Regions from separate parts of the Ralstonia mannitolilytica genome, predicted to be linked through region 1. Evidence: predicted binding sites of a transcription regulator. Region 1 holds the regulator's gene; each other region holds the start of a gene.
What was found. Region 1 encodes HrcA, which represses chaperone genes, less so after heat shock. Its sites were predicted from a motif close to TTAGCACTCNNNNNNNNNGAGTGCTAA; they were not measured.

Region 1 (8,014 bases):
GCCCTCGATCAGGCTTGCCGCGTGCGACAGGCGATGGTGCTCGGCCTGCACGTCTTCCCACTCGCCGGGTTGCGGGGCGAGCTTCTGCAGCTCATTGACCTGCCATTCGATGCGCTCGCGTTCGAGTTGCGCTTCGCGCGATTGCTGCTCGGCCGCTTCGCGCTGGCGCACCACGGTCTGCCAGGCGCGATAGCGTTCGCTCACCGCGCGCACGTCGTCTTCGAGGCCGGCGTGGGCGTCAAGCAGGCTGCGCTGCGCGTCGGTCTTGAGCAGCAGCTGATGCGCGTGCTGACCATGGATATCGACGAGCTGCTCCCCCACCTCGCGCAACTGCGCTAGCGTGACGGCCGCGCCGTTGATGAACGCCTTGCTGCGGCCGGCGGCATCGACGGTGCGGCGCAGCAGGATCATGCCGTCGTCATCATGAAGCTCGTGCGCCTCGAGCCACGCGGCCACGTGGGGCTGCACGTCAAACGCGGCGGTGATGTCGGCGCGTGGCGCGCCCTCGCGCACCACGGCGGCATCGGCGCGCTCACCCAGGGTCAGGGCCAGGGCGTCGATCAGGATGGACTTGCCCGCGCCCGTCTCGCCGGTAAAGACGGTAAAGCCGTCGGCCAGGTCGAGATCCAGCGCATGGACGATGACGAAATCGCGGATGGTGAGACTGCGCAGCATGGCGGGAAGGGTTGTGGCTGGAACCGGCTCAGGACCCGTAGCGAGCGGCCGACGGTGAAGTGAACGACGCTGCCGTACAAGGGTACGGCGAGCATGGCATGTTCAGGATCGGTCCGCGCAGCAGGATCATGGGCAGGTCTTAAAGACGGTTGTCTTCGGTCGGATACTCGTGCCAGTGCAGCTTCTTGCGCAGCGTGGCGTAGTAGTTGTAGCCGACCGGGTGCAGCAATTGCACGGTGCGCTCGGAGCGGCGCACCACGATGCGGTCGCCGGGCAGCAGCGACGTCAGCGACTGCATGTCGAAGTTGACGCTGGCGTCGCGCCCGCTCGTCACCTGGATGACGACCTCGGCATCGTGCGGAATGACGATCGGCCGGTTCGACAGCGAGTGCGGCGCGATCGGCACCAGCACCAGCCCCGAGAGTGCCGGATGCAGGATCGGCCCGCCGGCGGACAGCGCATAGGCGGTCGAGCCGGTGGGCGTGGAGACGATCAGGCCGTCCGAACGCTGGTTGTACATGAAGAAGCCATCGACCGACACGGCGAGCTCCACCATGCCGGAGAAGCCCGAACGGTTGACCACCACGTCATTGAACGCCAGCGCCGAGAAGATGATGTCGTCGTCGCGCACGACCTGGGCCTGCAGCAGCGTGCGGATTTCCGCCTCGTAGCGACCGGACAGCATGTCGGGCAGCACGGTGTGGACGTCTTCGAACGGGATGTCGGTCATAAAGCCGAGCCGCCCGTGGTTGACGCCGATCACGGGCACGTTCGCCCCGGCCAGGTGGCGGCCGATGCCCAGCAGCGTGCCGTCGCCGCCCAGTACCACCGCCACGTCGGCCTGGCGCGCCATCTGTTCGGGCGGCAGGGCAGGGTAGTCCTGGACGCCGATGTTGAGTGCCGTATCGCGCTCGAACACGATGTCATGCCCGCGCGCCGCAATGCATGACGCCAGCTCCATGAGCGGCCCGGCGATGTTGGCGGCCGAATACCGGCCGACCAGCGCGACGGTCTTGAACGGGGAGGCGGGCGAGGCGGCGGGAGCTTGCGGGGCCACGGCGGACGGGGGAATCGACATGCGCGCATTACACCATATCGATATGACCCCCGCCACGTCTGAGGAAGTTTGGCGGGAAACGCCAACGTCACCGGTTGTCTGGGGGCGATTTTGCGTAAAATTGGAGAATCATGGACAAGCGCGCCACCATCCTTCTCAAGACCCTGATCGAACGGTATATCGCCGAGGGCCAGCCTGTCGGCTCGCGCACCTTGTCGAAGTATTCGGGGCTTGATCTGTCGCCGGCCACCATCCGCAATGTGATGGCCGACCTGGAGGAAATGGGCTTCATCGCCAGCCCGCACACCTCGGCCGGGCGGGTGCCCACGCCGCGGGGCTACCGGCTCTTCGTCGACACCATGCTGACGGCCAGTCCGCTGGATGTGCTCAGCTCGCAAGACCGCATGGCACAGCAGATGGCGGGCGCGATTGCCGAGCAGGTGCGTGCGCAGCTCGCCTCGCATGGCTCCGAATCGTCACAGCGGGTGATTGCGGCGGCCGCGCAGACGCTCTCCAACCTCTCGCAGTTTGCCGGCATCGTGATGACGCCGCGCCGCACGCATGCGTTCCGGCAGATCGAATTCCTGCGCCTGTCGGAGACGCGCATCCTCCTGATCGTCGTCACGCCCGAGGGCGACGTGCAGAACCGCATCATCCATACCGAGACGCCGTACACGCCGTCGCAGCTCGTGGAGGCGGCCAACTACATCAATGCGCATTACGGCGGCATGACCTTCGATGCCGTGCGCGAACGCCTGCGCGGCGAGCTGTCCGCGCTGCAGGCCGACATGACCACGCTGATGCAGGCGGCGGTGGAAGCCGGCAGCAGCGCCGTGTCGGAAGAGGACCCGGTGGTCATCTCGGGCGAGCGCAAGCTGCTCGATGTGGAAGACCTGTCGTCTTCGATGGACAAGCTGCGCCGCCTGTTCGCCGTGTTCGAGCAGAAGACCGGCCTGCTGCAGCTGCTGGATGTGTCCAGCCGCGCGGAAGGCGTGCAGATCTTCATCGGCGGCGAGAGCAGCCTCGTGCCGCACGAAGACATGGCCGTCATCACCGCGCCGTACGAGGTGGACGGCAAGATCGTCGGCACGCTGGGCGTGATCGGGCCGATGCGCATGGCGTACGAGCGCGTGATCCCGATCGTGGACATCACGGCCAAGCTGCTGTCCAGCACGCTCAGCCAGTATTGATTCGGAGGTGCTGCAGGGCTGGACCGTCCGCGGCTGCACGCCTGCCAAGAACGGCCCTGAAGCGGCTTCTTAGCCAGAGGCATAAGCTCAGCCGATTTTCTTCGACGACAGCGCGGTCTGCCGTCTCACACAATCGACTCCGGCGCATGTGCGCGGTTCTCTTCTGCCGGAGTCTTTCATGGCTGGTTCTTCCCGTTTCCGTTGGCTTGCCGCGGCGCTGTCCGCGGCCGTTTCGTTGACCTTGCTCGGCGCCGCCCCGGCGCGTGCGGCCGAGCGCGAGGTCGTCATCGCGTATCAGGACATGGTGCTGCCGTGGCGCTACGCCCAGGCCACCGGCGAAGTGGAGCGCGCCACCGGCTACAAGGTGACCTACCGCCAGCTCGCCAGCGGCGCGGATGTCGTGCGCGCCATTGCGGCGGGCTCGGTGCAGATTGGCGAGGCGGGATCGAGCCCGATTGCAGCCGGCGTGTCGCAGGGCGTTGGCCTGTCGCTGTTCTGGATTCTCGACAACATCAACGACGCCGAGGCGCTGGTCGCGCGCAACGGCAGCGGCGTCTCGCGCGTGGCCGACCTGAAGGGCAAGACGCTGGGCGTGCCGTATGTGTCGACGTCGCATTTCCACGCCCTGGTGGCGCTGCAGCAGGCCGGCCTGGACCCGCGCGATGTGAAGGTCGTCAACCTGCGGCCGCAGGAGTTGTCGGCCGCGTGGGATCGGGGCGACGTCGATGCCGCGTTCATCTGGGATCCGGTGCTCGCCAAGGTAAAGAAGACCGGCACGGTGCTGACCACCTCCGGCAGGATCGCCGCCGCCACCGGCAAGTCCACCTTCGACGGCTTCGTGGCCGACCGCAAGTTCGCGCGCGACCATGCCGACTTCCTCGCCAAGTTCGTCGAGGTGCTGGCCAAGGCCGATGCGGCCTATCGTGACAACAAGGCAGCGTGGACGGCCACTTCGCCACAAGTGGCGGCAGTGGCCAAGACTTCTGGCGCGACGGCCGCTGACGTGCCGGCAAGCCTGGCGCTGTATGCGTTCCCGGATGCGGCGGAACAGGCGTCTAACCGGTGGCTGGGCGGCGGCGCGCAATCGGGCGCGGCGCAATCGCTGTTGGCCACCGCGCAGTTCCTGAAGACGCAGGGCACGATCCAGGCCGTGCTGCCGGATTACGGCCCGGTTGTCGATGCGCGTTTCGTGCAGCGCGTCGCCGGTGGGGCGAAGGCCGTGGCGACGGCAGCGCGATGAGCCGCATTGAAGTACGCGGCCTGCGTGTCGACTACTCCGATGCGCAAGGCCGCACGACGCAGGCGCTCGGCGGCGTGGACCTGTCGATCCAGGCTGGCGAATTCGTCGTCGCGCTCGGCGCGTCGGGATGCGGGAAGACGACGCTGCTGAACTGCCTGGCCGGCTTCGTTGCGCCCACGGCCGGGCAGATTCTGCTCGACGGGCGCGAGGTCGATGGACCGGGGGCCGAGCGCGGCGTGGTCTTCCAACGCTACGGCCTGATGCCGTGGCTGAACGTGCGCGACAACGTGGCCCTCGGCCTGAAGCTGCGCGGTGTCGATCGCAGGACGCGGCATGCGCGGGCGCTGAAGCTGCTGCGGCTGGTCGGGTTGGAAGCGCATGCCGCGTCGCCGGTGTATGCCTTGTCCGGCGGCATGCAGCAGCGTGTCGGCATCGCCCGCGCGCTGGCGACGGAGCCCCGCGTTCTGCTGATGGACGAACCGATGGGCGCGCTCGACGCGTTGACGCGCGAGACCATGCAGACGCTGGTGCTCGATGTCTGGCAGCGCACCGGCACGACCGTTTTCTTCATCACGCACGACGTGGAGGAGGCGCTGTTCCTGGCGACGCGCCTGATCGTGATGTCGCCATCGCCGGGCCGCATCGTGCAGACATTCGATCTGCCGTTCTCTCGACAGGCGCTGGGAGGCGGCGACGCCCGCGCGGTGAAATCGTCGCCGGAATTCATTGCCTGGCGCGAGCGTGTATTGGCGCTGATCCACCATGCCCCCGAGGAGCTGCTCGCATGAGCGCGCTCGAAACTCCCGTGCTGGAGCGTGCCTCCGTCGTTGCAGCGCCGCCTTCGAGCAGGCCGGCGCACAGGCTGCGCGGCTATCGTCTGCCGGGCGAGGGCAGCGCATTGCGGCTCAGTGTGTTGTCGGTGACGGCGTTGGTCGTGCTCTGGTGGGCGGCAACCACCTTCCATTGGGTGCCGCCGTTGTTCCTGCCTTCACCGCAGGCCGTCGGGCGCGCGTTCATCGATGCCTGGCATGGCGATATTCAAGGCGGCCAGCCGCTGGCGTCGCATCTGGGCTGGAGCGCGCTGCGCGTCTTCGGCGCGTTTGCGCTGGCTGCCGTGACGGCCATACCGATCGGCCTCGCGATGGGCGTTTCCCGCACCGCGCGCGGCTTACTGGATCCGCCCATCGAGTTTTATCGCCCGCTGCCGCCGCTGGCATACCTGCCGCTCGTGGTCATCTGGCTGGGCATTGATGAGCGGGCGAAGATTGTCGTCATCTATCTTGCCTGCTTCGCACCGATTGCCATGGCCGCGCGTGCCGGCGTACGCAGCGCCACGCTTGAGCAGATCAACGCCGCATATGCGCTCGGCGCAAGCTTCACGCAAGTGGTGCGCCACGTGATCCTGCCGGCGGCGCTGCCCGAGATCCTGACCGGCTTGCGCATCGCCATCGGGTTCGGCTGGACCACGCTGGTGGCCGCCGAGATGGTAGCCGCCACGGTGGGCCTCGGGCAGATGGTGCTCAACGCGTCGAGCTTTCTGCGCACCGACCTCGTGGTGATGGGCATCGTCCTCATCGGTGCGATTGCGTGGGCGTTCGACCTTGCCATGCGCGCCATCGAAGCACGCGTGGTGCCCTGGAAGGGCCGCACCTAGGCCGCCCAGGCCTCAGAAACTCCCCGTGAACTGATACCGCCCGCCCGGGTGCCACATGGTCGCCACCGAGGCGACCTGGCCCTGGGAAAGCGTCTTGCGCCGCAGCATCAGGCACGGCTCGCGCGCGTCCATGTGGAGCATCTCGGCGATCTCGCGCGGGGGCAGGCGCGCCTCGATGCCGTATTCCACGCCCTGCAGCGGTGCGGCCCGCATCAGGTAGGCGTTGGGCGTGGTCTGCGTGAAATCCTGCTCCATGTACTCGGGCGCCAGCGCGGCATTCACCCAGCGGTCTTCCGCCTGGATCGGCACGTCGTTTTCAAAGTGCACGATCAGGGAATGGAACAGCAGCGTCCCGGTGGACACGCCGAACGCCGCGGCCATCGCTTCATTGGCGCGCGCACGTTCGAGCTGATGCAGCTCGGCGCGGTGCCGGTGGCCGCGCGCGGCAATTTCCTCGGCGATGTTGCGGATCGCCACCAGCGTCGCCTGGTACTTCTGCTGCGCGACGAACGTCCCGAGCCCCTGCACGCGCGTGAGGATCTGCTCGGCGGTCAGCTCGCGCAGCGCGCGGTTGACCGTCATGCGCGAGACGCCAAACGTCTGCGCGAGCGCGACTTCAGCGGGAATCATCTCGCCCTCTTTCCATTCCCCGCTGCGAATGCGGAACAGGATGTCTTCCTTGATGCGCTGGAAGGCAGGGGTGCTGGCGGGTGCGTCTTGTGACATGGGGGCGACCTTGGGGCGCGGCATGGCGGACCGATGTGATGGAGGCATGGCAGCCATGATCGGGGTTTGCCACCAGGTTGTAAAGTTCTCTTGCTTTATTTGTATATACAACATAGGATGTGCGGCATGCCTTTGGAGTTTGCAGGAGACCTCACATGAACGCCCCCATCGACGCTGTCCACCTGACCAACGACCCGCGCTACGACGCTTCGCGGGAGATCCGCGCCCCGCGCGGCACCGAGCTGCACTGCAAGAGCTGGCTGACCGAAGCGGCTTACCGGATGCTGCAGAACAACCTCGACCCGGATGTGGCCGAGAACCCCAAGCACCTCGTCGTGTATGGCGGCATCGGCCGCGCCGCGCGCGACTGGGCCTGCTTCGACAAGATCCTGGAAACGCTGCGCGAGCTGAACGACGACGAATCGCTGCTCGTGCAATCGGGCAAGCCGGTGGGCGTGTTCAAGACCCACCCCGATGCGCCGCGTGTCTTGATCGCCAACTCCAACCTCGTGCCCAAGTGGGCGAACTGGGCACACTTCAACGAGCTGGATCGCAAGGGCCTGTTCATGTACGGCCAGATGACTGCCGGCAGCTGGATCTACATCGGCAGCCAGGGCATCGTGCAAGGCACGTACGAGACGTTTGCCGAAGCCGGCCGCCAACATTACGACGGCAAGCTGGCCGGCAAGTGGATCCTGACCGCCGGCCTGGGCGGCATGGGCGGCGCCCAGCCCCTGGCCGCCACGCTGGCCGGCGCCGTGTCGCTGAACATCGAGTGCCAGCAATCGAGCATCGATTTCCGCCTGCGTACGCGCTACCTCGACAAGCAGGCCAAGGACATCGACGACGCATTCAACCTGATTCGCCACCATTGCGAGCGCGGCGAGGCCGTGTCCATCGGCCTGCTCGGCAATGCGGCAGAAATCCTGCCGGAGCTGGTCAAGCGTGCCCGCGCCGGTGGCCTGAAGCCGGATCTGGTGACCGACCAGACCTCGGCGCATGATCTGGTCAACGGCTATCTGCCGATTGGCTGGACGGTCGAGCAATGGCGTGCTGCGCAACGTGACCCGTCGCAGCACGCCCGCCTGACCGACGAGGCCGCCAAGTCCTGCGCCGTGCACGTGCAGGCCATGCTGGATTTCCAGGCCATGGGCATCCCGACGGTCGACTACGGCAACAACATCCGCCAGGTCGCGTTCGACCAGGGCGTGAAGAACGCCTTCGACTTCCCGGGTTTCGTGCCGGCCTACATCCGTCCGCTGTTCTGCGAGGGCAAGGGCCCGTTCCGCTGGGTGGCGCTGTCGGGCGATCCGGAAGACATCTACAAGACCGACGCCAAGATCAAGGAACTCTTCCCACACAACACGCACGTGCATCGCTGGCTCGACATGGCGCGTGATCGCATCGCCTTCCAGGGCCTGCCCGCGCGCATCTGCTGGCTGGGCCTGGGCGAGCGTCACCTGGCCGGTCTG
Region 2 (8,014 bases), 1.1 Mb from region 1:
CGTGCTCGCGCTGGTGTGCGTGCAGGGCGCATTCGGCGCGTGGACCGTCACGCTGAAGCTGCAGCCGGCGATTGTGGTGACGCACCTGCTGCTGGGCATGTCGCTGCTCGCGTTGCTCATCTGGCTCGGCTGCAAGAACGATGCGCCGCGCCAGGTGGACGAGCGTGCCGCTTCACTGCGCGCGGCGGCCGTCGCCGGCCTCGTGCTGCTGATCGTGCAGATCGCGCTGGGCGGCTGGGTCAGTACGAACTATGCGGTGCTCGCCTGTACCGACTTCCCGCTGTGCAACGGCCAGTGGGTCCCGCCGATGGATTTTGCGCACGGCTTCACATTCTGGCGCCAGCTCGGCCGTACCGCCGGCGGTGAGTTCATTTCCCACGATGCGCTTGTCGCCATCCACTGGACGCACCGCGTGTTTGCCGTGGTCGTGCTGAGCTACCTGGTGTGGTTAGGGCTTCGTGCGCGGCGTATCGACGGCATGGGCCGCGTGGCGACCGTGCTGCTCATCGTACTGGCGGTGCAGCTTGGCACCGGCCTATCGAACATCGTGCTTGGGTGGCCGTTGCTGGCTGCCGTGGCGCACAACGGTGGAGCAGCGATGCTGCTGCTGCTGATGGTGCGCCTGCATTACCTGATCGGGCTCGCGCGGGCGCGCGTGCCAATGCCTGCGGCAGTGGCCGCCGTGTGACCGTTTCCCATGAATACCGTGGCTTCTCCCTCGACTTCCACTCAACTCCCCGGCTGGCGACATACCGCGGCGCAGTACGCAGCCCTGACCAAGCCGCGCGTCACGCAGCTCGCCGTGTTCTGCGCCGTCATCGGCATGTTCCTGGCCACGCCGGGCATGGTGCCGTGGCCGGTGCTCATTGGCGGCGCGGTCGGCATCTGGCTGTTTGCCGGTGCCGCCTTCGCGATCAACTGCCTGGTCGAGCGCAAGATCGACGCGATGATGCGCCGTACGGCCTGGCGCCCGTCGGCCAGCGGCGAGCTGGGCACGCGGCAGATCCTGGTGTTCTCGGTGGTGCTGGGCGGTGCAGGTATGTGGACGCTGCACGTGTTCGCCAACGACCTGACGATGTGGCTGACCTTCGCCACCTTCATCGGCTACGCGATCATCTATACGTTGCTGCTCAAGCCGGCCACGCCGCAGAACATCGTGATCGGGGGCCTGTCCGGTGCGATGCCGCCGGCGCTGGGCTGGGCCGCGGTCGCCAACAGCGTGCCGGCCGAGGCGTGGATCCTGGTGCTGATCATCTTCACCTGGACGCCGCCGCACTTCTGGGCGCTGGCGTTGTACCGCCGCGCCGACTACGCCAAGTCCGGCCTGCCGATGCTACCGATCACCCACGGCGAGAAATACACGCTGCTGCACATCCTGCTGTACACGCTGATCATGATCGCCGCGACCATCCTCCCGTTCGTGTATGGCATGAGCGGCTACATCTACCTCGGGACGGCGCTGCTGCTCGGCTTCGGCTTTCTCGCCTATGCGTGGCGCATGTACCGCAATTACTCCGATGCGCTGGCGCAGAAGACCTTCCGCTATTCGATCGTGTATCTCTCCATCCTGTTTGCCGCGCTGCTGGTGGACCACTACTTCAAGTTCGGCCCCACCCTGACGCCGGGCGCGACGCTGTGACGCATGCCCACATCGGCAAGTGAGTGCCGCAGGCGTTACGCTAGGCGGCCTCCTTTCAACCTGACGACCATGCTTTCGTTCCGACCATTCCGTGCCACGCTGTTTGCCGTGCTTGCAACGGCCGTGCTGGCCCTGGCCGCGTGCACCGACAAGCCGGCCTTCAAGAATCTGGACATCACCGGCTCCAAGAGCTTCGGCACCGATTTCTCGCTCACCGACCACACCGGCAAGCGCCGCACGCTGCAGGACTTCCGGGGCAAGGTCGTCGTGATGTTCTTCGGCTACACGCACTGCCCCGACGTGTGCCCGACCACGCTGGCCGAACTGCGCGCCGTGATGGATACCCTCGGCAAGGAGGCCGACCGCGTGCAGGTGCTGTTCGTGACCGTCGACCCCGAGCGCGACACGCAGGACCTGCTGGCCAAGTACGTGCCGGCGTTCGACCCGCGTTTCATCGGTCTGCGCCCCGCCAACGAGGCCGAGCTGCAGAAGGTCGCGAAAGACTTCAAGGTGTACTACAGCAAGGTGCCCGGCAGCTCGCCGGACAACTACACGATGGACCACACCGCGGGCAGCTACATGTTCGATCCGAAGGGCAACCTGCGGTTGTTCATCAAGCACGGCCAGGGCCCCGAGCCGATCGCGCACGACATCAAGCTGCTGCTCGACTGATCCGCACAGCCGCCGCAGGTGCCCAAAGAAAAAGCCCGCCAAGTCTGGCGGGCTTTCTTATGGCTGGAAGCGGCAATTACGCAAAGGCCTGCAGGGCGCCCTTCATCTTTTTCATCGCTGCGGCTTCGATCTGGCGGATGCGCTCGGCCGAAACGCCGAACTCGTCTGCCAACTCGTGCAGCGTGGCGCCGCCCGATCCATCGTCGTTCACGTTCAGCCAGCGCGCTTCGATGATGCGGCGGCTGCGGTCGTCGAGCTTGGCCAGCGCCGTCTCGATGCCTTCGCTTTGCAGGCGGTCGTGGCTGCGCGCTTCGATCACGCGGGTCGGCTCGTTGTGCGTGTCGGCGAGGTAGGCGATCGGAGCGAACGACTCTTCGCCGTCATCCATCTGGCCTTCCAGCGCGATGTCGCCGCCCGAGAGGCGCGTTTCCATCTCGCGTACCTCGGCGCCCTTGACGTTCAGCTCGGCGGCCACGGCGTCGATCTCGTCGGACGTGAACGTCGCCTGCGCGTCCTGCTTGTGGCTGCGCAGATTGAAGAACAGCTTGCGCTGCGCTTTGGTGGTGGCCACCTTGACCATGCGCCAGTTCTTCAGGATGTACTCGTGCATCTCGGCCTTGATCCAGTGCATTGCGTACGAAACGAGACGCACGCCCTGGTCAGGATCGAAGCGCTTGACGGCCTTCATCAGGCCGATGTTGCCTTCCTGAATCAGGTCGGCATGCGGCAGGCCGTAGCCCAGGTACTGACGGGCGATCGACACCACCAGGCGCAGGTGCGAGAGCACCAGGCGGCGGGCGGAATCGAGATTGCCGGTGGCGCGATAGTCGCGCGCGAGCTGTTGTTCTTCTTCGGCAGACAGCATCGGCACCCGGTTGACGCTCTGGATGTAGGCGTCGATGTTGCCCAGGTTGCCGGGGAACGCCAGCGCCCACGCGTTGGCCGACGGCTGCGTGGCGATGGCGGAAGCGGTGTTCACGGGAATGATTGCGTTCACTCAGGACTCCTGTCGAAATCCAGTGGAGGTTTGGAGAGGCATGTTAGCACTCCAACCGGATGAGTGCTAATAGGACTTTTTTGAGCGGTTGATAGTTCCCGTAAATTAGAAGATTTGCTCCGATAGTGTGATGTTTGCGCCGCAGCAAATTGGGCGGCGCACCCTGTCATAGACCGGCAATCGGGCCATCGGTTCGCGGCTAGGCTGCCGTGTCACGGCCACGTGACTTGGCCCAGTACAGGCCTTGGTCCGCCTCACGCAACGCGGCGTCCGGGTCGCTTATTTCGGGCCCCGGGCAGGCCACGCCGATGCTCGCGGTGACGTGCACCACCATGTCGCCGGGGAGGTGAATCGGGGGGCGGATCGCGTTGATGGCCTTCTGTGCCGTGTGCAACGCATCCTCGGGCGCGTCGATGGGGTCGAGAAGGATGATGAATTCGTCACCTGCGAGTCGGGCCACCGTGTCCGTGCGGCGCACGGCACGCTGCAGCCGCTGGGCGACCTCCACGAGGACCGCATCGCCGGCGGCGTGGCCGTAGGTGTCATTGATGCGCTTGAAGTGGTCGACGTCGAGATACAGCACGCCCAGCGATGCGGGCACGCGGTGGCGGCGTTTCAGCGCCGCCCGCAGGCGTTCGTACAGTTCGTAGCGGTTGGGCAGGCCGGTGAGGGCATCGAAGCGCGCCATGCGCGAGAGCTCCATCTCGCTGCGCTTGGCTTCGGTCACGTCCTGGACGAACGCGTAGATGCCGTAGCGCCCGTCGGCGGTCTCGGCCGCGTCTGGCACAAGCTGCCCGCGGAAGTGTCGCGTGGGGCTGCGCGTCCCGCTCGCGTGCGCCTTTTCGTACCACGGCGCGGTGATCTCGAACTCGACCGGCTCGCCGCGCACCGCGCGCTGCAGATAGGGCGCCAGCAGGGCATACGTGCCCGGTGTGAAAACCTGCTCGGCCGGCTGGCCGCAGACCTCCTCCGGCGTGCGCTGCAGCCAGCGCGCGTGTGTGACGTTGCAGAACGTGAAGATTCCATGCGGATCGATGTACGAGACGAGCAGCGGCGCGTTGTCGAGCACCAGCTTGAGCGCGCGTTCGCTGCGCGCCAGGGCCTGCTCGGCCGTGGTGCGTGCGGTCAGATCCTGCAGGATCGAGAAGTAGCCGCGCAGCATGCCGCGGTCGTCGTAATCGGGGGAGTAGTGGCCGCTCAGGTAGCGCGGCACGCCGGTGCGCATGGACGTGATCTCGAACTGCACCGGATAACCGGCCAGCACCTCGGCCATGTACGGCAGCAGCGCGCGGTAGTCCTCTGGCGTGTAGATATCGCTGACGTGGCGTTCAAGCAGTGCCTCTTCGGTGCAGTCGAACGCTTCGAGCATCGTACGGCTGGCAAAGCGCAGGATGCCGTCGGGATCGACGTAGCTCAGCTGCGCCGGCACGTTGTCGGCCACCAGGCGCAGTTGTTCGCGGCTTGCGCGCAGCGCGTCGCGGCGGCGCTCGAGGTCTTCGTTGGCCGTGCGCAGCGCGCGCTCCGAAGCGGCGAGCCTGTTGGCAAATGGCCGCACCGTCAGACGGATCACCAGCACGCTGCCCAGCATCACGCACACCATGAGCGCTGCCAGCCGCTCGAATTGCGCGCGCATGGGTGCGTAGAGTTCCGCGCTCGCGATCTTGCTGATCAATGCCAGGCCGGTATGACCGATGGGCGTATAGCTGAACGAGGTCGGCATGCCGTGGATGTCCTGCCATTGGCCGTAGCCCGCCTGGCCTGCCAGTGCCAGGCGCGACGGCAGCGGCCGACGGTCCACCGTCAGGGCCGGCAGCTCGAAGACGTACGCATCAAAGCGCTGCGGAAAAGACATCGCCCGGCCACGCGCATCCAGCCCTGACATAGCGAAGGTTTCCGTCGTGCCGGCATCGCGCACGCCGGCGTAGCGGGCCGTCATTTTGGCCAGCGGCTGCTCGGCGACCAGCCAGCCGATGTGCGCGCCATCGGCCATGACGGGCGTTTCGGTGCGCATCGCAAAACCGTGTACCCATTGCAGCGAAACGCGCTCCGGGGCCAGCCCCACGTGCAGCGGTATCGACAGTTCCGGACCGCGCACCGGCGCACCGAGGCTGACTACGCCGTCGCCGCCGAGGGTGCGCAACTGGAGGTATGAATAGCCTTGGTCGCGATACGCCTGCAACGCGGTGGCGCCGCGCAGGCGCGCCGCGGTGTCGGCTGGATGGCGCAGTGCCTCCTGGACATGCGTCGCCGCCGCGATGAGGCGCGGACTTTCGGCGCGCAAGGTGAGCACCTGATCCAGTTCCTGTGCATAGCTGCCGAGCGCCCGTGCCCGCGTCATGCCAAACATCACGCTGGCGCTGTCGACCTGGATGATGAACGCCGTGATCGTGGCGCCAAGCCCCGCCAGCATCACGCAGGTGCCGCTGATCCACACGATGGTGTCTTCCGGCGACAGTCGCATGCGCAGCAGCCCCGGATTCCGCGCCAGCGCCACGCACAGCACGCCCGTCACCACCACGAGCGTACAGACCGCGGCCACGTCCGATGCGCGCCAGCGCAGCCATGCGGGGTAAAGGTACTCCAGCGCCATCGCACGGCCCAGCAGGTCGACCGCGCAAAGCAGCATCGCCACGCCGATGAGGCCCCACAGCCATCGCGTGCGACGGGCCCGCCGCAGTGTGGGGACGAGGTTCAGTGCCATGGCCGATGCCGCCAGCGCCAGCGCGTGGCTCGGATGCATGCCGCCGATCCAGCCAGTCACCCATTGCCGATCGAGCCATGCATGCAGCCCCGGAAAATCGAGCGAGACGGGCCAGCCCGTGACCACCTCCGCCAGGCGCAACCCGCACAGCACCACAACGGCACCGCTCAAGAGTCGCGCTGCCGGGTCTGCCCATCGCGCGCCCGGCTGCACCGTGCCAGCGACGAGCGCGCCCAGCCCCGTACCGAGCAGCGTCAGATACAGTCCCGTGGCAAACACCATCAGCAGTTGGTCGGTGCCCAGCTTCACCGCCCACGGCCAATGCTGCAGCCAGCCCGCCATCAGGGTCAGGCCGACAAGAACGAGGAGAACGCCGATGCCGCCGGCAATGGCGACAAGCGGCCGGCGAGAAACCATGGAGGTGACGCGTGAGCGGAGCTGTGGCAGGACGGATGTCTTCTAACCGGAAGAACGGCGAAAAACGGCGCCGCTTGAGGGGGGCGCGCCCATCAAGCCCCCTGCCCGGCCATGCCTGCCTCCGGATGTGCTTTGACAGCAACGCCATGCGGTGCCCAGCGCACGTGCCATCGCCGCTCCACAAGTTGGCTACACTGCCCGGACATCGCAAAAACCGTTACAGGAGCCGCCATGCCCATCGTTGTCAGCAAGGACACCGAAGGCCTCTTCCGCCACAAGATCACCTTCCCTGAAGGCACGATCTACACCGACGTGCCCAGGCCGGCCGGCGAGGGCAGCGCGCCCGACCCGCATGCCTACTTCGACGCTGCGCTGGCCAGCTGCAAGGCGCTGACCGTTACGCTCTACGCCCGCCAGCGCAAGTACCCGCTGGACGCCATCGACGTGGCAGTCGAGCATGACGGCAGCCAGGAGCGCCAGGGCCGCTACACGCTGCGCACCGTGCTCACCCTGCATGGCGAGCTGACCGACGAACAGCGCGCCGACCTGCTGCGCGTGGCCGGCAAATGCCCCGTGCACAAGCTGATGACGGAAGTCGAGATCAGCATCGACACCGAACTCGCCCAACGCGGCTGAGGAGAGCGTTCCCATGACAAGCATCCAGCACATCATCGGCCCGCACGTGCGCGACCTGGGCGGCTTCTCGGTCAAGCGCGTGCTGCCTTCCGCGGCCAGGCAGACGGTCGGGCCGTTCATCTTCTTCGACCACATGGGCCCAGTGGACTTCGCCCCCGGCGAGGGCATCGACGTGCGCCCGCATCCGCACATCGGCCTGGCCACCGTCACCTACCTGTTTGACGGCAGCATGGTCCACCGCGACAGCCTCGGCAGCGTGCAGACCATCGTCCCCGGCGACGTGAACTGGATGACGGCCGGCAGCGGCATCACGCATTCCGAACGCACCCCGCCCGGGGTGCGCCAGCGCGGCGCCCGCCTGCATGGAATCCAGACCTGGGTGGCGTTGCCGAAGGACCAGGAGAAAGTCGCGCCAAGCTTTGCACACCACGCCGCCAGCACGTTGCCCAAGCTCGATTGCCCGGGCGTGCAGGGCGTGGTGATTGCCGGCGATGCGTTCGGGCTGACGTCGCCGGTGAAGGTGAATTCGCGCACGCTCTACGTGGCGCTGGAACTCGCGGCCGGCGCGTCGCTGGTGATCCCGCCCGAGCATGCGGACCGCGGCCTGTATCTCGTCGAAGGCGCGGTCACGATCGACGGCGAGGCGCTCGACCCGCACCACCTCGCCGTGCTGGAGCCGGGCGGCGACGTGATGCTCACCGCGCAGGTGTCATCGCGCGTGATGCTGCTGGGCGGCGACCCGACCGACGGCCACCGCCACATCTACTGGAACTTCGTGGCCAGCGACAAGGCCGACATCGAAGACGCCAAGCAGCGCTGGGAGAGCGACGCCTTCGCCCACGTGCCCGGTGAGACGGAGCGCATCCCGCTGCCGTCCAGGTAAGCGGCAAGACAGAGCGATCGATCAGGCAGTCGGCGCGGGGCATGCACACCGTACGATCGCGCGGACCTG
Region 3 (8,014 bases), 1.6 Mb from region 1:
CGTGGCCTCGTGCGGCGTGCGCAGTGCGGCAAAGCGCGCGCGGATGCGCTGCTGCTGCGCTGCCGGCAGCTTGCTCGGCTCGAGCCAGCGCTCGTCCAGCGCCCGCAGCGTGCCGTGCCCGAGCTGCGTCTCCACACGTTGCGGCACGAGGTTCGCCACCACCTTGGCGCCCCACGGCAGGCCGTACCGGTAGCCCAGCACGAGCACCAGAATCATGGCCACGAGCGCACCCAGAGCAAGCTTCCAGCTGTTCTGCGCCAGCACCACCCAGCCTTCGTGATATCCCGTGCGATGCAGCAGCGCATTGAGCGCCGCCTGTTCGGCCGCGTCGCCGATCTCGCAGAAGGCCCCGTCGGCAAACGTGATCAGGCGCGGCGCATGCTTGACGCGCTCCGACACCCGCAGCGTGGAAAGCGGCGCACGGCGCAATGGCGTGCCCTCGGGGTCGAACAGCACCGCCTCGCCCGCCTCGACGGCGAGGCGCACTGGTTGCGCGCGCGAGGTGCGGCCGTCAAAGTAGGTGGCGAGAATCACGGGCGGGGCCTTGCGCGGTTACAGGGCGATGTCGATGTCGTACCAATCCACGGCGGCGTCGCCCAGCGCGCCGACCTTGGCGGTCTCGCCGGCGACAAAGGTATCGAGCGAACCGGCCGCCAGCATCGTCACCGAATCGAGCTTGTAGCGCAGCGTGCGTACGCGTGCAAACGGCGTGAACAGCCCGACGGTGATCACGGTCAGCACGGCGTTCGAGATGAAAATCCAGAACAGCTTCGCTGCGCCCACCTGGCTCTGGAAACGGTGCGCACCCAGCGTCGTGTGGTTCCACACCACGTTCTGCAGGCGCGACATGAAGTACGGGGTGAGAAACAGCATCGCCGCGTAGGTCAGCACGACCGTCAGCCCGATGGCGAGGATACGGCCGGCGCTGCCATGCCCCTTGCCGACCGAGACACCCAGCAGCAGCAGGACGCCAAATGCCACCACAAGTGCGAGCACCGCCAGGCCGAACGTGCGCAGGTACACGCCGTAGAAGTTGCCCGGCGTGCCGGAAAAATCAAACGGCGTGGTGCCGAAGCGCGTGTTCTTGTGCTGATAGCGCTTGAAGCGCTGATGCGCCAGCGGCGCCAGCAGATACAGCGAGAACACACTCAGGATCGGCCACACCAGGAACACCATGTAGCCCTCGGCATCCTTGCCCGCAAAGGCAAAGCGCAGGCCGCGATAGCTCGAGTTGGCCATGCGGAACCGCAGCGAGCGCACCAGCAGCCACGGGAACACCGCCGCCAGCAAGACGAGGAACACCAAGCCCAGCACCGGCGATGAATGGCTCAGCACATTGAACGCCAACGCCAGCACGAAGATGATCGCCCGGCCCTTGAGAATGGCGATCGGGCTGCCGTGGTAATCAAAGCTCGACCCTGCCAGTTGCGTGTTGCGATAGAAATACTGCAGCGTGCGTACCTTGGCCCAGGCCGAGTAGATGCCCAGCGTGACGATGGTCAGCAGCAGGTTGACGATCCAGATGCGGAAGTATTCCGAACCGCTGCCGATAAAGCGCAGGCGCAGCGGCCGCGGGACTGCCGGAGCGGGCGCGCTGCCCAGGACGGACTCGCTGGCGATGTCGTTCATCTTGTTCCCTTCCCTGAGTTGTTGTGATGTCCCGCTTGGCCACGGGTGGGCCGATTGTAGCGAACCGGCCGCCCGGCACCGTTAACAGCGCCTTAACAAAGCGCCGGCGCGCGGGCAACAAAAAACCCCGCGGGCTCGCACCCACGGGGTTCTTGTCTGGAACGACCACCGGAAGATCCAGCGGTCGGGCCGGTCTGCCGGACAGGCAAATTACATCATGCCGTCCATGCCGCCCATGCCACCCATGCCGCCCGGCATTGCCGGAGCTGCATCGTCCTTCGGCAGTTCGGACACGGCGCAGTCCGTCGTCAGCATCAGCGATGCAACCGAAGCGGCGTTCTGCAGCGCGGTGCGGGTCACCTTGGTCGGGTCCAGCACGCCCATTTCGACCAGGTCGCCGTACTCGCCGGTGGCGGCGTTGTAGCCGTAGTTGCCCTTGCCTTCGATGACCTTCGCCACCACGACCGACGCTTCTTCGCCAGCGTTGGTGACGATCTGGCGCAGCGGCTCTTCCATCGCGCGCAGCACGATCTTGATGCCGGCGTTCTGGTCAGCGTTGTCGCCTTGCAGGTTCGAGATGGCAGCGCGGGCACGCAGCAGCGCAACACCGCCGCCAGCCACGATGCCTTCTTCCACGGCAGCGCGCGTAGCGTGCAGCGCGTCTTCCACGCGGGCCTTCTTTTCCTTCATTTCGACTTCGGTGGCAGCGCCAACCTTGATCACGGCAACACCGCCAGCCAGCTTGGCCACGCGCTCTTGCAGCTTCTCACGGTCGTAGTCCGAGGTCGCCTCTTCGATCTGGGCACGCACTTGCTTGACGCGCGCTTCGATGTTCTTGGCATCGCCGGCACCGTCGATGATCGTGGTGTTTTCCTTGCCGATTTCGACGCGCTTGGCTTGGCCCAGGTCGTTCAGGGTTGCCTTTTCCAGCGTCAGGCCGACTTCTTCAGCGATGACCTGGCCGCCCGTCAGGATGGCGATGTCTTCCAGCATGGCCTTGCGGCGGTCGCCGAAGCCCGGAGCCTTGACGGCAGCGGTCTTCAGGATGCCACGGATGTTGTTCACCACCAGCGTTGCCAGGGCTTCGCCTTCGACGTCTTCAGCGATGATCAGCAGCGGACGGCCGGCCTTGGCCACTTGCTCGAGCACCGGCAGCAGGTCGCGGATGTTGCTGATCTTCTTGTCGAACAGCAGCACGAACGGGTTGTCCAGCTGGACAACCTGCTTTTCCGGGTTGTTGATGAAGTACGGCGACAGGTAGCCGCGGTCGAACTGCATGCCTTCCACGACGTCCAGCTCGTCGGCCAGCGACTTGCCGTCTTCCACGGTGATCACGCCTTCCTTGCCGACCTTGTCCATGGCTTCAGCGATGCGCTGGCCGATGGATTCGTCGCTGTTAGCCGAGATGGCGCCAACCTGGGCGATTTCCTTGCTGGTCGTCGTCGGCTTGCTGATCTTCTTCAGCTCTTCGACGGCGGCTGCCACGGCCTTGTCGATGCCGCGCTTCAGGTCCATCGGGTTCATGCCGGCGGCAACGTACTTCATGCCTTCGCGCACGATCGACTGGGCCAGCACCGTTGCGGTGGTGGTGCCGTCACCGGCGTTGTCGCTGGTCTTGGAAGCGACTTCCTTGACCATTTGCGCGCCCATGTTCTGCAGCTTGTCCTTCAGCTCGATTTCCTTGGCGACCGACACACCGTCCTTGGTCACGGTCGGGCCACCGAAGCTGCGCTCCAGCACCACGTTGCGGCCCTTCGGGCCCAGGGTCACCTTCACGGCGTTGGCGAGAATGTTCACGCCTTCGACCATCTTGGCACGTGCGGCATCGCCGAACACTACGTCTTTAGCTGCCATCTTGAGAATCTCCGAAATCTTGGGTGTTGCCCGCACCGTTGTGCGAGCAAGGAAAACCGTTTACTGGTAAGCCGTTGCGACCGAGCGCACGCTTACTTTGCCACCACGGCCATGATGTCTTCTTCACGCATGACCAGCACTTCCTGGCCATCCACCTTGACGGTCTGGCCGGCGTACTTGCCGAACAGCACGCGGTCGCCGACCTTCACATCCAGCGCGATCGCATTGCCCTTGTCGTCTTTCTTGCCCGGGCCGACGGCCAGCACTTCGCCTTGATCCGGCTTTTCTGCGGCGGCGTCGGGGATGACGATGCCGGAAGCGGTCTTCGTCTCGTTGTCCAGGCGCTTCACGATCACGCGATCATGCAAAGGACGCAGGTTCATACAAACTCCTCAATGCAAAGTGAGTGTTTATTCACAAAAACGCGCCGCACAAGCGCGGCGCATCGGGAAAGCATCGGGGGCCGGAGCCCATTGTTAGCACTCCTGCCCGGCGAGTGCTAATTATAGGGATGGGGTATGACGATTTCAAGAACGGGGATTGCCCGGGGTGTTTGGCGAGATTCACTCAACCTTGAACTCTCCCCCGTCCGCGCCCCCTTCCCTCGAAGACCGGCTGCCGCTTCCGGCCCACTGCGGACAGCCACATAAACGGCCTGTACGTCTGACAGGCCGCCAGGGAGATACGCCTGTGCCGCGATGGCGCCGTTCAGGTCGGTGCGGTTCTTGGTGAGCCTGCCTGTGTCGGATGACGTGGGCGCGGGGGCTGGGTGGTGATGCCAGGGGAGACGGGTACGACACGGGGCGGTGCCCGCTTTTGACAGATGGCATGTCGGCCTCTCCAAGTTGGATCGGAGGCTCCCCATCTGGTTGCTACACGGGGTGGCGGGCCTGACGGCGCGGGTAGCAAACCGGCCCTTAGAGAACGACCGGCGGACCCGAAGGTCTCCCCGCCCGGCCCGCCATGAAGACCACAAGCGAACGAAATCGGACCGTCGCTTGCGCGACAGTCTCTCTAAGGATTGCTGTGCAGGTTGCTACGCCCGGCTGCCGTTGGTGCGGCAGCGCCGACGTGGGCGTCTTTCACGGTGCGATTCGCGTAGCGAAACGGACTGGACCGTGGCTCCACGTCGTCTTCCCATCATGGCTTGCGCACGGGCTCACCGCGCATGTCGGCCGAGCCGCCCGATCCGGCTGCAGCGCCGGTACCCGGCAGGCCGTCGCTTCCACCGGAGCCGCGCGAGCCTGCAGAGGTGCCGGCGCCATCCGTTGAGGAAGGCGCTGCCGCAGTGGGCAGCCGAGCGTCCTTTGGATGCGTGCGCGGCCCGCGCTTGCCATGCGTGGCCTGTGCGTCCGACGCAGCAAGGGGCGCGGAGGCGGCCCCCGGCGCCGGCGGTACCTGCGCGAATGCTGCGTCCACGCCGCACAAGAGCGCGAGCCACAAGGCGGCTGCCTTCCGTGTTGGCTGCATCGTGCGCATGTCGGCCTCCATGTCGTGCCGGCACACAAGCAGTGCGCGTGCCCGGCGTGCCGCTCGCGCGCGGCGTTGTCACGCTTCTTGCTGCAACGCTGCGCGGCCCCGCGCGTGCGGGAAGCAAAGACCCCGCAACACGGAGCGCAGACATGGACGACGACTTCAAACCGGTTCGACGCCGCTTGCTGAAGGCCCTGGGCATCACGCTTCCGGTCTCGACGGCGGTGTTTGCCGACGCGCAGCATCCGCCCACAACCAGGCCATCGCCTGGGCAGTCCGCCGCATCCACGCCAGGCTCCGATGCGGCGGAACACGTGAGTCTCTTCTTCAACGTCGACGAGCGTGCGGCAGTCGATGCGATCGTCGCGCGGCTGATTCCGGCGGATGAACTCGGCCCCGGCGCCAAGGAAGCCGGCGTGACGACGTTTCTCGACCGGCAACTGGCGGGCACGTTCGGGCAGGGCGCCAATTTCTATCGACACGGTCCCTTCCAGCAAGGCACGCCGGAACAGGGCTACCAGCTGGCGCTCACGCCGGCCGAATGCTATCGCCTCGGGCTTGCCGGGCTGGACCGGGTGTGTGCAAGCCGCTATGGCGGCCGGCGCTTCGCGCAGCTCGATGTCGCCACGCAGGACGCCATGCTGCGCGAGGCCGAAGCCGGCAAGCTCGACCTGGGCGCCGTGCCGAGCGCGGTGTTCTTCCAGGCGTTGCTTGACGGCGCCATCGAAGGTTTCTTCTCGGACCCCGTCTACGGCGGCAACCGCAACATGGTCGGCTGGAAGCTCGTCGGCTTTCCGGGTGCGATGGCCAGCTTTGCCAACGACATCGAGCGCCACAACGTGCCCTACACGCGGCCGCCCGTGCCGATCGCCACGGCGCATGGGCATGCCATGCCGCCACCGCAGTCCCAGGTGCAGGCGCAGCCCGTGGCCTTCGTTGCGCTCGCCGGCAACGCGGTATGCCGCAGCCAGCCGGCCGCCAACGGGGGTGGCGAATGAGCAAGACGCTGCCAGCAGTGGATGCCGTCATCATCGGTGGCGGGTGGACGGGCGCCATCATCGGCAAGGAGATGGCCGCCCGCGCCTCGCGCGTGGTTGTGCTCGAACGCGGGCAGCCGCGCTGGCCGTCGCCGGACTTCCAGGCACCGGCCATCCATGACGAACTGAAGTACGCGCGCCGGCATGCGCTGCACCAGGACACGGCCACCGAAACCTTCACCTTCCGCAACCGCACCGACCAGGTGGCGCTGCCGATGCGCCGCTGGCAGTTTGCATATCCGGCCACGCATCTGGGCGGCGCGGGCAACCACTGGTCCGGCGCGTACTACCGGTTCGACCCGACCGATCTCAAACTGCGCAGCCACTACCGCCAGCGTTACGGCGAGCACATCTTCGACGCCGACCTCACCGCCCAGGACTGGCCTCTCACCTACGACGAGCTCGAACCGTACTACGACCGTTTCGATTACCTGATCGGCGCCTCCGGATTTGCCGGCAACCTGAAGGGCCAGCTGCAGCCCGGCGGCAACCCGTTCGAGCCGTGGCGCTCGCGGCCCTATCCGAACCCCCCAATGAAGGTGCCGTATGCGTCGGCGCTGTTCGGCACGGCCGCGGCGGCGCTGGGCTATCACCCGTATATCCAGCCGTCTGCGCTGTGCACGCGCGCGTATGTCAACACCGAAGGCCTGGCGATGAACCCGTGTGTGTATTGCGGCTTCTGCTCGAACTTCGGGTGCGAGCATTTTGCGAAGGCGTCGCCGCAGGTCTGCGTGCTGCCGGCGGCGCTCAAACTCAACACGTTCGAATTGCGCACCAATGCGCATGTGCTGAGGGTGGAGCTCGACCAGGCCCGCCGGCACGCGCGGGGCGTGACGTATGTCGATGCCGCCGGGCAGGAGGTCTTCCAGCCCGCGGAGATGGTCGTGCTGTGCGCATTCAGCATCAACAACGTGCGGCTGCTGTTGCTGTCGGGCATCGGCAGGCCGTACGACCCTGCCACCGGCCAAGGCGTGGTGGGCCGCAACTACACGCACCAGACCACCTCGGGCGTGAACCTGTTCTTTGACGAGAAGACCTGGCTCAACCCGTTCATGGGTGCCGGCGCGGCGGCCGTGACGATGGACGACTTCAGCGCCGACAACTTCGACCACGGGCCGCACGGCTTCGTCGGCGGCGGCTACATCCAGATCCAGGTGGTCAGCGGCGCGCCCATCGGCTACCACCCGACGCCGCACGGCACACCGCAATGGGGCAGCGCATGGAAGCGGGCCGTCAAGCGCTATTACAACCACTCCGCATCGATCACCATCACCGGCTCGGCCATGCCCACGCGCGGCGGCTACCTCGACCTCGACCCGACGTACCGCGACGCCTGGGGCCAGCCGCTGCTGCGCATCACCTACGATTTTCCCGACAACGACATCCGCATGTCGGCCTTCCTGACCGAGCGCGGCAATGCCATCGGCAAGACCATGCACGGTGTGGTCGCCACCGAGCCCGGCCCGCGCAAGCGCCCGTACACGGCAACGAGCTATCAGTCCACGCACCTTACCGGCGGCGCGGCCATCGGCGACGATCCGGCCACCAGCGTCGTGAATCGCTTCGGGCAATGCTGGGACGTGCCGAACGTGTTCGTCACCGGGGCGAGCCTCTTCCCGCAGAACTCCAACTACAACCCGACCGGCACCGTCGGCGCCATGGCCTACTGGATTGCGGAGGCCATCAACACGCGCTATCTGAAGTCGCCAGGAAAGGGGCTGGTATGAGCGCCGGCCGGCCCCCATCGCGCCGATTGCCCACCGCGCTGTGGCTGCTGCCTTCGCTCGGCATTGCGCTGCCGCTTTGCGTGGCCGTTTATGCCGTGCTGTCAGACCGCGGCATGCCGTTGCCGCGCAAACCGCAGGCCCCGCAAGAGAGGGGCCAACCACCGGCGCCGGTCGTGCGCCGCGCCACGGATTTCGTACCGAAACCCGCAGCGTGGTCCGCGCTGCTGGCCGGCGCGCCGCGCGATGACGCCGCACGAGGGCGGCGGCTGGTCACGCAGGGCAACGGTGCCGTGC

Region 2: rpoH (RNA polymerase sigma factor RpoH) is a predicted target of HrcA. The motif match lies at 3,352-3,378, and genes of this name have one in related genera.
Region 3: groES (co-chaperone GroES) is a predicted target of HrcA. The motif match lies at 3,960-3,986, and genes of this name have one in related genera.

The regions. Positions count from the first base shown of each region.
Region 1 covers NZ_CP010799.1:3,431,685-3,439,698, reverse strand. Annotated here, with positions in the region: gene recN (DNA repair protein RecN) at 1-675, opposite strand, end outside; gene TK49_RS16215 (NAD kinase) at 815-1,753, opposite strand; gene hrcA (heat-inducible transcriptional repressor HrcA) at 1,864-2,922, shown strand; gene tauA (taurine ABC transporter substrate-binding protein) at 3,101-4,162, shown strand; gene TK49_RS16200 (taurine ABC transporter ATP-binding protein) at 4,159-4,950, shown strand; gene TK49_RS16195 (ABC transporter permease subunit) at 4,947-5,816, shown strand; gene hutC (histidine utilization repressor) at 5,829-6,542, opposite strand; gene hutU (urocanate hydratase) at 6,698-8,014, shown strand, end outside.
Region 2 covers NZ_CP010799.1:1,009,837-1,017,850, forward strand. Annotated here, with positions in the region: gene TK49_RS04880 (COX15/CtaA family protein) at 1-688, shown strand, start outside; gene cyoE (heme o synthase) at 698-1,639, shown strand; gene TK49_RS04890 (SCO family protein) at 1,709-2,311, shown strand; gene rpoH (RNA polymerase sigma factor RpoH) at 2,388-3,308, opposite strand; gene TK49_RS04900 (sensor domain-containing diguanylate cyclase) at 3,508-6,426, opposite strand; gene TK49_RS04905 (OsmC family protein) at 6,658-7,062, shown strand; gene TK49_RS04910 (pirin family protein) at 7,076-7,945, shown strand; gene ybiB (DNA-binding protein YbiB) at 7,967-8,014, opposite strand, start outside.
Region 3 covers NZ_CP010799.1:1,520,043-1,528,056, reverse strand. Annotated here, with positions in the region: gene TK49_RS07270 (M48 family metallopeptidase) at 1-534, opposite strand, end outside; gene TK49_RS07265 (YjgN family protein) at 553-1,629, opposite strand; gene groL (chaperonin GroEL) at 1,840-3,483, opposite strand; gene groES (co-chaperone GroES) at 3,576-3,866, opposite strand; gene TK49_RS07250 (hypothetical protein) at 4,624-4,962, opposite strand; gene TK49_RS07245 (gluconate 2-dehydrogenase subunit 3 family protein) at 5,106-5,954, shown strand; gene TK49_RS07240 (GMC family oxidoreductase) at 5,951-7,720, shown strand; gene TK49_RS07235 (c-type cytochrome) at 7,717-8,014, shown strand, end outside.